DNA from 2 places in the Pseudonocardia ailaonensis genome. Region 1 is predicted to be linked to the other one. Evidence: riboswitches for the same ligand, from Rfam matches in the RefSeq annotation. Region 1 holds a riboswitch; the other holds the start of a gene.
What was found. A riboswitch is a leader RNA that binds a small molecule or an ion and turns the genes downstream of it on or off. The one in region 1 is predicted to bind cobalamin.
Positions count from the first base shown of each region.

Region 1 (4,765 bases):
GGAAGGCCAGCGCGACGGTCACGGCGATCGTCGCCGCCCAGGGCCCCAACAGGATCGCGATCAGCGCCGCCCCGACCGCATGCGCCGTCGTCCCGTCCGGGATCGGCACGTTGAACATCATGATCAGGAAGCTGACGGCGGCGAGCACGGCGAGGGTGGGCACGTTGCGGGTCTTCACCCGCCGCTTCACGCGCACGGCCGCGGTGGCGAGCATCGGGGCGGCCACGACGAACCCGACCGCACAGGTCTGCGGGCTCAGGTATCCGTCGGGAATGTGCATGGTCGCCCTCCGAGAACGCTGCCGGAACATCGCTCTCGCAAGTTAGACGCAATAACCGACTCTCGGCAGGTGGGGCGGCGCGGCTCACCTTCCCGGCCCAATGCCGGTGGCGCGCACGGTGTCCGGTAGAAGTGGGGGAGTCCGGTTTTCGTCCGGTTGGCAGGGAAATGCACGTTCCCCGACTTTCGTCCTCGGTCGGGGTCCGGGCCCCCTCGATCGGACGGTCCGGGCCTGCCGACGCCGGGATCCCGGTGTCGGCGACCCGGACTGGGAGTCGCCTCCTAGTGCGCGTGCTCGTGCGCCTGCTCGACGTCGGCGTCGTGCGCGTGGGTGTGCTCGTGGGTCTCGTCCGCGTGCGTGTGGGTGTGGGTGTGCTCCACGTGCTGGTGGTCGTGTGCCCCGTGCTCGTGGGTGTGCGCGGTGTCGCCGTGGGCGTGCTCGTGGGTGTGGGTGCTCATGGTCAGGAAGGTAGGGCGCCCCACGCGTACTGGGAAGAGTTCGGACACTGTCCCCACAACATCCCTGTTGCCGTGTTCCTGCAGGTGAGAAGCATTTCCAGGCGCCGCCGGGAGGCCGTTCCCCACCGCTGGCGGGCCTGATGCGTGAACACTCTCGCATATGAGCGGTCGTTGACTCCGTCGTGGCGGCGGCCTACCGTCGTCTGGTCATATGCACAGGCATGAGGCTTTGTCAAGCCTTTACTGTCGCTGTACTGAACCCGGAGGAACGATGTCCGCGAACCCGTCGGTGGGATCGGTCGCCCGCCCCGTGGCGATCCCCGTCTCCCAGACGATGCCCTGGCTGATCGGCGCCCTCGTGCTGGGGCTGCTGGTCTACTACTTCATCGGGATCGACGAGGGCGCGACCTCGGTGTTCGGCAACTCGATGGTGGTCCACGAGTTCGTGCACGACGCACGGCACTTCCTCGGCTTCCCCTGCCACTGAGAACCGGCGAGAGATGATCGCGAGAGCACTGATCCTGCGCGCCGCTGCGGTGGGCGCGCTCGGCGGCCTGGTGGCCTTCGTCTTCGCGCGGATCTTCGCGGAGCCGTTGATCCAGCAGGCGATCGACTACGAGAGCGCGCGCGGCGAGGTCGAGGAGGCGCTCGCCAAGGCGGCCGGACAGGCGGTCGAGCCCGAGGGTCCGGAGATCTTCAGCCGGGCGATCCAGGGCAACCTGGGCATCGGCGTCGGCATGGTCTTCTTCGGGCTCGCGGTGGGCCTGTTCTTCGGGGTGGCGTTCTGCCTGCTCTACGGCCGGCACGGCAACACCCGCCCGCGGCAGATGTCGCTGCTGGTCGCGCTGGCGGGGTTCCTGGCCTTGTACCTGGTGCCGTTCGCCAAGTATCCGGCGAACCCGCCGGCGATCGGCAACCCGGACACCATCGGGCAGCGGGCCGGGTTGTACGCGGTGCTGGTGATCGCCTGCGTGCTGATGGGCATGGTCGCGCTGTGGCTCGGTGACCGGCTGCGCGCGCGGTTCGGCACCTGGACCGCGACGCTGCTGGCCGGGTTGGCGTTCGTGGTGGTCATCGGGGTGGTCATGGGGCTGCTGCCGCCGCTCGGATCGCTCTCGGCCAACGCCGACAGCGCGACCCCGCTGCTCACCGAGACCCCGCAGCCGCTCAAGGACGCGGCCGGGACGATCGTGTTCCCGGGCTTCGATCCCGACGTCCTGTTCCGCTTCCGGTTCTACTCGGTGTGCGCCCAGGTCCTGCTGTGGGGCGTGATCGGGGTGGCGTTCGCGCCGCTGGCCGAGAAGGTCCTCGCCCGCGCGGGCGCGGGAGAGCGGGCGGAGCTGGTCTCGGCCGGCTGACCCTTCACCAGGGTCGATCGGACGTGAGCCTCCGACGGGCGACGGTCGTGGCGGTCCTGCACGACGTGGAGGCACTCGTCGGTGCGCCGGACGACGGGCTGCTCGATCTCGCCCCGAACCGACGACCGGCGCGATCTCTGAGCGCCGGATCACGCCCGGGTGGTGGGCGACCTGCCGTAGGCTGCCCAGGCCGACGGTTCACGGCCACCCCGCCCGGGGTGGTGGTGAGGCAAGAGGGAACCCGGTGTGACTCCGGGACTGCCCCGCAGCGGTGAGTGGGAACGACCGCCGTCAGACGCACTGGGGGAGACCTCGGGAAGCGACGGCCAGTAGGGACGAGCAGGGCGCCCACGAGTCCGAAGACCTGCCGCCGGTGCGCGCGCCGACCGGTGCGCGCGGATCCGTGGCCTCGCGGGTGGGCTCGGCGGAACCGGGCACGCGTGTGCCCGGTGGCGTCGCTCCTGCGCGGCCGTGGGTCCTCCCACCGCTCGCGAGGAGAGAGCAGTGCCAGATCGTCGACCGCTGGGCAGCCCGGTCTTGGGCAGCACCGTCCTGGGGTACCCGCGCATCGGACCGGACCGCGAGCTCAAGCGCGCCGTGGAGCGCTACTGGCGCGGCCAGGGCACCGCGGCCGAGCTGCGTGACGTCGCCGCCGGGCTGCGCCGCGACACCCGGGCCGAGCTGCGTGCCGCCGGCCTGGGCTCGGTGCCCGGCAACACGTTCTCGTACTACGACCAGATGCTCGACGCGGCCCTGACCGTCGGGGCGATCCCGCCGCGGTTCACCCGGCTCGTCCCGGGGGAGCCGCTCGACCTGCTGTTCGCGATGGCCCGCGGGACCGAGGGAGCCCCGGCGCTCGAGATGACCAAGTGGTTCGACACGAACTACCACTACCTCGTCCCCGAGATCGGGCCCGACACCCGGTTCCGGCTGTGGGACCGCACGCCCGTCGAGGACTTCCGGGAAGGCCTGGCCGAGGGCCTCGTGACCCGGCCGGTGCTGGTCGGCCCGGTGACGTTCCTGCTGCTCAGCAAGGCGGCGGAGGAGGGGTTCCGCCCGCTGGACCGGCTCGACGACCTGCTCGACGTCTACGCACGGCTGCTCGGCGAGCTCGCCGCGGCCGGTGCGGAGTGGGTGCAGCTCGACGAGCCCGCCTTCGCCGCCGACCGGACGCCCGAGGAGCTCGCCGCGCTGCGCCGCGCCTACGCGCGGCTCGGCGGGCTCACCGACCGGCCCGCCCTGCTCGTCGCGGGCTATTTCGGCCCGCTCGGCCCGGCGCTGCCGGTCCTGGCGGACGCGCCGATCGACGGCATCGCGCTCGACCTGGTGGCCGGGAGGTCGGATCTCGAGGCGACGGCGCAGCTGATCGGACTGCGCGAGAAGACCGTGCTCGCCGGAGTGGTCGAGGGCCGCAACGTCTGGCGGACCGGGCCGGACGCCGCGCTGGCCGCGGCGGCCACCCTGCTGGGTATCGCGGGCCGGGTGGAGATCTCGAGCTCCTGCTCGCTGCTGCACGTGCCCTACGACACCGCACGCGAAGGGGCGCTGGATCCCGTTCTGCGGGAACGGCTCTCGTTCGCGCGCCAGAAGGTCGCCGAGGTGGTCGTGCTGGGCAGGGCGCTGCGCGGCGAGCACATGACGGAGGAGCTCGCGGCCGCCCGCGCCGTGGCCGCCCGGCCGGCACAGCGTGACGACCGGGTGCGGGCCCGGCTCGAGGCCCTCGGCGCGGACCACTACCGCCGGCCGGCCGGGGAGGTGCGGGCCAAGGCGCAGGACGCGGCCCTGAACCTGCCGCTGATCCCCACGACCACGATCGGGTCCTTCCCGCAGACCGCGGAGATCCGGCGCGACCGGGCCGCCCTGCGGGCCGGGACGATCGACGACGCCGAGTACGCCTCGCGGATGCGCGCGGAGATCGAGCGCGTGGTCCGGCTGCAGGAGGACATCGGGCTGGACGTGCTCGTGCACGGCGAGCCCGAGCGCAACGACATGGTGCAGTACTTCGCCGAGCACCTCGACGGGTTCGCGGTGACGGACTCCGGCTGGGTGCAGTCCTACGGCTCGCGCTGCGTGCGGCCGCCCGTGCTGCACTCGGACGTCTCCCGCCCGTCGCCGATCACGGTGGGGTGGAGCACGTTCGCGCAGTCGCTGACCGCGCGGCCGATGAAGGCGATGCTGACCGGTCCGGTCACGATCCTGGCCTGGTCGTTCGTCCGGGACGACCAGCCGCCGGGGGACACCGCGCGACAGGTCGGCCTGGCGCTGCGCGACGAGGTGCGCGACCTCGAGGCCGCCGGCCTGCGGATCGTGCAGGTGGACGAGCCCGCGCTGCGGGAGCTGCTGCCGCTGCGCACGGCGGACCAGCAGTCCTACCTGGACTGGGCGATCGACTCCTTCAGGCTCACCACCGGCGGCGTGGCGGACACCACCCAGATCCACACCCACCTCTGCTACTCGGAGTTCGGTGAGGTCGTCGGCGCGATCGACGGGCTGGACGCGGACGTCACCACCGTCGAGGCGGCCAGGTCGAGGATGGAGGTCCTGGCCGACCTGGGCCCGGGCGTCCCGCGGGCCCTGGGCCCCGGGGTGTACGACGTGCACTCGCCCGAGGTCGCGGGCGTCGGGGAGCTCGTGTCGCTGCTGACCGCGGCGCGCGACGTGATCGGCGG
Region 1 covers NZ_BAAAQK010000012.1:201,756-206,520, forward strand. Annotated here, with positions in the region: gene cbiM (cobalt transporter CbiM) at 1-280, opposite strand, end outside; gene ABD324_RS19475 (zinc transporter Slc39a7) at 562-738, opposite strand; gene ABD324_RS19480 (CbtB domain-containing protein) at 1,010-1,225, shown strand; gene ABD324_RS19485 (CbtA family protein) at 1,239-2,096, shown strand; cobalamin riboswitch at 2,274-2,482, shown strand; gene metE (5-methyltetrahydropteroyltriglutamate--homocysteine S-methyltransferase) at 2,601-4,765, shown strand, end outside.

Region 2 (4,765 bases), 200 kb from region 1:
GGCCGCCTTGATCGTGACGAGCTCGGGATCGCCCGGGCCCAGCCCGACGCCGTAGAGGGTCCCGCGCGGGCCCGATGGCTCGCTCGCGTGCTCGATCACGCGATCTCCTGCTCGGACGCCAGCGCGTTGAGCGCGGCGGCGGTGATCGCCGAGCCGCCCCGGCGTCCGTGGACGACGAGGTACTCGAGATCGGTCCGCGCGGCGAGGGCGGCCTTGGACTCGGCGGCCCCGATGAACCCCACCGGGATGCCGAGGATCGCGGCCGGCCGGGGGGCGCCCGCGTCGATCATGTCGAGGAGGTGGAACAGCGCCGTGGGGGCGTTGCCGATCGCGACGACCGCACCGTCGAGCCTCTCGCGCCACAGCTCCATCGCGGCGGCCGAGCGGGTGTTGCCGATCGTCGAGGCGATCCCGGCCACCTCGGGCTCGCGCAGGGTGCAGACGACCTCGTTGTCCTTCGGCAGCCGGGCCCGGGTCACGCCCGAGGCGACCATGGTCGCGTCGCACAGGATCGGGGCGCCGTCGCGCAGCGCCTTCCGCGCGGCGGTGACGACCCCGGGGGAGTACGCGATGTCGCCGGTGAGATCGACCTGGCCGCAGGCGTGGATCATGCGCACCGCCACGTACGCGACGTCCGGCGGGAAGCCGGACAGGTCCGCCTCCGCGCGGATCGTGGCGAAGCTGCGCCGGTAGATCTCCGCGCCGTCGCGGATGTAGTCGCTGGTCATGGTGCTCCGGTCGGGCTGGGGCGGGTGTCGTCGAACAGGCTGGGGCCGGACGGGCCGGGGTCGGCGGATCCGGACGGGTCGGGGCCGGCCGGGCCGGCGGCGGTGGCGGTGGTGCCGACGGCGGAGGGGCGGGAGTCCCTGCCGCGCAACGCGGACGCCAGGTCGGGCACGACCACGTCGGTGAGCTCGTCGCGGTAGCGGTAGGTCCCGTCGGGCAGGGCGATCAGGTCGAGGTGCTCCTCGTGCGGCGCCCCGCAGCGCCGCTCGCAACCGACGACGTGGGCCCGGCGGGCCGCGGTGAGCAGCGGCAGGACCGCGCGGACGTCGGCGCGGACGTCGGCGTGGGACTTCGCGCAGCCCGGCCGGCCCGCGCAGGCGGAGACCGCGAGCGCGGGATCGTCGGCGGTGAGGACGAACCCGTTGGCGCGCAGGCGCTCCCACGCGTCGTCCGCGGGATCGGGGAGGACCAGGGTGCGCCAGGGCGTGACGATCACCTCCGGCGCCGCGGTCGCGAGGGCCCGGAGCTGGGCGGCCGACAGCTCGCCCAGGACGGGGGCGACGCCGAGCGCCGTGCCGCCGTCCGTCCGGTGGATCGGCCCGACCGGGGCGTGGTCGTCGTCCGGGAAGGGGAGCGGCCGGTCGCTGCCGGAGGCGGGGGCACCGGGCGGCAGGGCCGCCTCGATCCGGGCCGCCGCGCCGGGCACCTCCGCGGCGCGCCACGCGCCCCGGCCGCCTTCACCGCCCTCGCCGTCCCCGCGAATCGTGAGAAACACCTCAGCGGCGGACACCAGCAGGGCCGGGGCGTCCGCCGGGGCGCACCCGATCGCCGTCGCCACCCCTGCGACCTGCAGGAACCCGTGGTCCGGGGTGTCGGCGAGCCAGCAGAGGTCGGGGCGCTCGGCGGCGACGTCCCCGCGCCCGTCGTCCAGGGCGAACAGGAACCGGCCGGGGAGCGCGGCGAGGCCGGGGACCGCGCAGAGCGCCTCGTCGAGTGCCCGGGCGAGCCCCCGGACGTCCGCCAGCCCACCGGTCAGGCCCGACAACGGCGACGCCAGGATGTTGCGCACCCGCTCGTGCTCCGCAGCGGGGATCAGCCCGGCCGCCGCGAGCCGCGACACGAGCCGCGGGTCCTCCCGGTCCAGCCCCCTGAGCTGCAGGTTCCCCCGCGACGTGAGGTGCGCCGCACCGTCTCCCAGCTCCTGCGCGCAGCCCGCCAGCGCCCGCAGCTGTGCCGCGCTCACCACTCCGCCCGGCAGCCGGACGCGGGCCAGCGCGCCGTCCGCGGCGTCGTGCGTCGCGAGGACGCCGGGGCAGGCGTCGGCTCGGGTGCGGGGGGTGGACACGGCGACACTGTAGGCATGCGCCACCACGGCCCGTCGAGATGAACCCACCCACGCCGGCGCCGTGGTCGACCGGGGGTGAGGTTCATCTCGGCCGGGGCGGGAGGGCTGCTTGACGCGGGGACGGGCGGGTGCGGAGAGTGGTCCCCACAACTGCAGAGGCGTGCGGGAACCAGGAAGCCGGTGCGAGTCCGGCGCGGTCCCGCCACTGTCACCGGGGAGCGGACCCCGCATCAGGCCACGGGCGCGAGCCCGGAAGGCCGGGGCGAGCGCCGATCCGGGAGCCAGGACACTGCCCCGCGCGCCGACCCACTCACTGACCCGGGACGAGGATCCCGAGGAAGGGACCCCGTGATGAGTCCTGCCCCGCCCGCGCCGCAGGGCTCGAGCCGCATCCTGCTGCTCTCGACCTCCGACACGGACCTGCTCTCCGCACGGGCCTCGGGGGCGGACTTCCGGCCGGCGAACCCCAACCGCGTGCTGCTCGACGAGCTGCCCGGCATGGTCGCCGAGGCCGACGTCGTGGTGGTCCGGGTCCTCGGCGGCTACCGGTACTGGGAGGAGGGCCTCGATCTCCTGCGTGCCGCCGGCACCCCGCTCGTCGCCCTCGGCGGCGAGATGGCGCCGGACGCCGAGATGATGGAGCTCTCCACGGTCCCCGCGGGCGTCGCGGCCGAGGCCCACACGTACCTGGCGCAAGGCGGGGCCGACAATCTCGCGCAGCTGCACGCCTTCCTCTCCGACACGGTCCTGCTGACCGGGGAGGGCTTCGCGCCCCCGACCGCGCTGCCCGAGTGGGGAGTCCTGGAGCGCGCGGCGACCCCGCAGCAGGGGCCGACCGTCGCCGTCCTCTACTACCGGGCCCAGCAGATCGCCGGGAACACCGCGTACGTCGAGGCGCTCTGCCGGGCCGTCGAGGCCCGCGGCGCCACCGCGCTGCCGATCTTCTGCGCCTCCCTGCGCCAGGCGCCCGCCGCGCTGCTCGAGACCCTGAAGCAGGCGGACGCCCTGGTCGTCACCGTGCTCGCGGCCGGCGGCACCAAGCCCGCCCAGGCCCAGGCCGGCGGCGAGGACGAGGAATGGGACGTCACGGAGCTCGCCGCGCTCGACGTCCCGATCCTGCAGGGCCTCTGCCTCACCTCCAGCCGCGCCACCTGGGACTCCAACGACGACGGGCTCACCCCGCTCGACGTCGCCACGCAGGTCGCCGTGCCCGAGTTCGACGGCCGGCTGATCACGGTTCCCTTCTCCTTCAAGGAGATCGACGCCGACGGCCTGTCGGTCTACGTCCCGGACCACGAGCGCGCGGCCCGGGTGGCCGGGATCGCCGTGCGGCACGCCGAGCTGCGGCGGATCCCGGACGCGGACAAGAGGATCGTGCTCATGCTGAGCGCGTACCCGACCAAGCACGCGCGGATCGGCAACGCGGTCGGCCTGGACACGCCGGCGTCCACGGTGGCGCTGCTGCGGGCCATGCGGGACAAGGGATACGACATCGGGGCCTTCCCGGGTGTCGATGCCGAGGACGGCGACGCGCTGATCCACGCGCTCATCGAGGCCGGCGGGCAGGACCCGGACTGGCTCACCGAGGAGAAGCTGGCGGGCAACCCGATCCGCATCTCCGCCGAGACCTACCGACGCTGGTTCGACACGCTGCCGGCGGACTTCCGGGAGGGCGTCGAGGAGCACTGGGGCGCCGCGCCGGGCGAGCACTACGTCCAGAACGGCGACATCGTCGTCGCGGCGCTGCGCAGCGGCAACGTCACGCTGATCGTGCAGCCCCCGCGGGGGTTCGGCGAGAACCCGGTCGCGATCTACCACGACCCGGACCTGCCGCCGTCGCACCACTACCTCGCGGCCTACCGGTGGCTCGCCGCGGACCCGGCGGACGGCGGCTTCGGCGCCCACGCGATCGTCCACATCGGAAAGCACGGGAACCTGGAGTGGTTGCCGGGCAAGACCCTCGGCATGTCCGCGAGCTGCGGGACCGATGCGGCCCTGGGTGACCTCCCGCTGATCTACCCCTTCCTCGTCAACGACCCGGGGGAGGGGACGCAGGCCAAGCGCCGGGCGCACGCCACGCTCGTCGACCACCTGATCCCGCCGATGGCCCGCGCCGAGACCTACGGCGACATCTCGCGGCTGGAGCAGCTGCTCGACGAGCACGCGAACATCTCCGCGCTCGATCCCGGCAAGCTCCCCGCCATCCGCCAGCAGATCTGGACGCTCATGCAGGCGGCCCGGCTCGACCACGACCTCGGCCTGGAGGAGCGCCCCCACGAGGCCGAGTTCGACGACTTCCTCCTGCACGTCGACGGCTGGCTGTGCGAGATCAAGGACGTCCAGATCCGCGACGGGCTGCACGTCCTCGCCGCCGCGCCCGAGGGCGACACCCGGGTCGACCTGGTGCTCGCCATGCTGCGGGCGCGGCAGATGTGGGGCGGCGAGCAGAACGTCCCCGGCCTGCGCGAGGCCCTCGGCCTGGTCGAGGACGGCAGCGAGGCCCGCGGCGAGGTCGACCGCGTCGAGGCCCTGGCCCACTCGCTCGTCGCGGACATGGAGGCGGCGGGCTGGGACCCCGACGCCGCCCCCGGCGTCGTGAACGTGCGACTCGGCCTACCAGAAGTGCCGACTCGCGGGGAAGCCGGGGACCCTTCCGCGAGTCGGCACATCTCGGAGGCCGACACACACGCCGAC
Region 2 covers NZ_BAAAQK010000012.1:403,343-408,107, forward strand. Annotated here, with positions in the region: gene ABD324_RS20400 (precorrin-2 C(20)-methyltransferase) at 1-99, opposite strand, end outside; gene ABD324_RS20405 (precorrin-8X methylmutase) at 96-728, opposite strand; gene ABD324_RS20410 (precorrin-3B synthase) at 725-2,071, opposite strand; cobalamin riboswitch at 2,242-2,363, shown strand; gene cobN (cobaltochelatase subunit CobN) at 2,423-4,765, shown strand, end outside.
Region 2: it holds a riboswitch for cobalamin, as region 1 does, so the genes downstream of both, cobN (cobaltochelatase subunit CobN) here and metE (5-methyltetrahydropteroyltriglutamate--homocysteine S-methyltransferase) in region 1, are expected to answer to the same signal.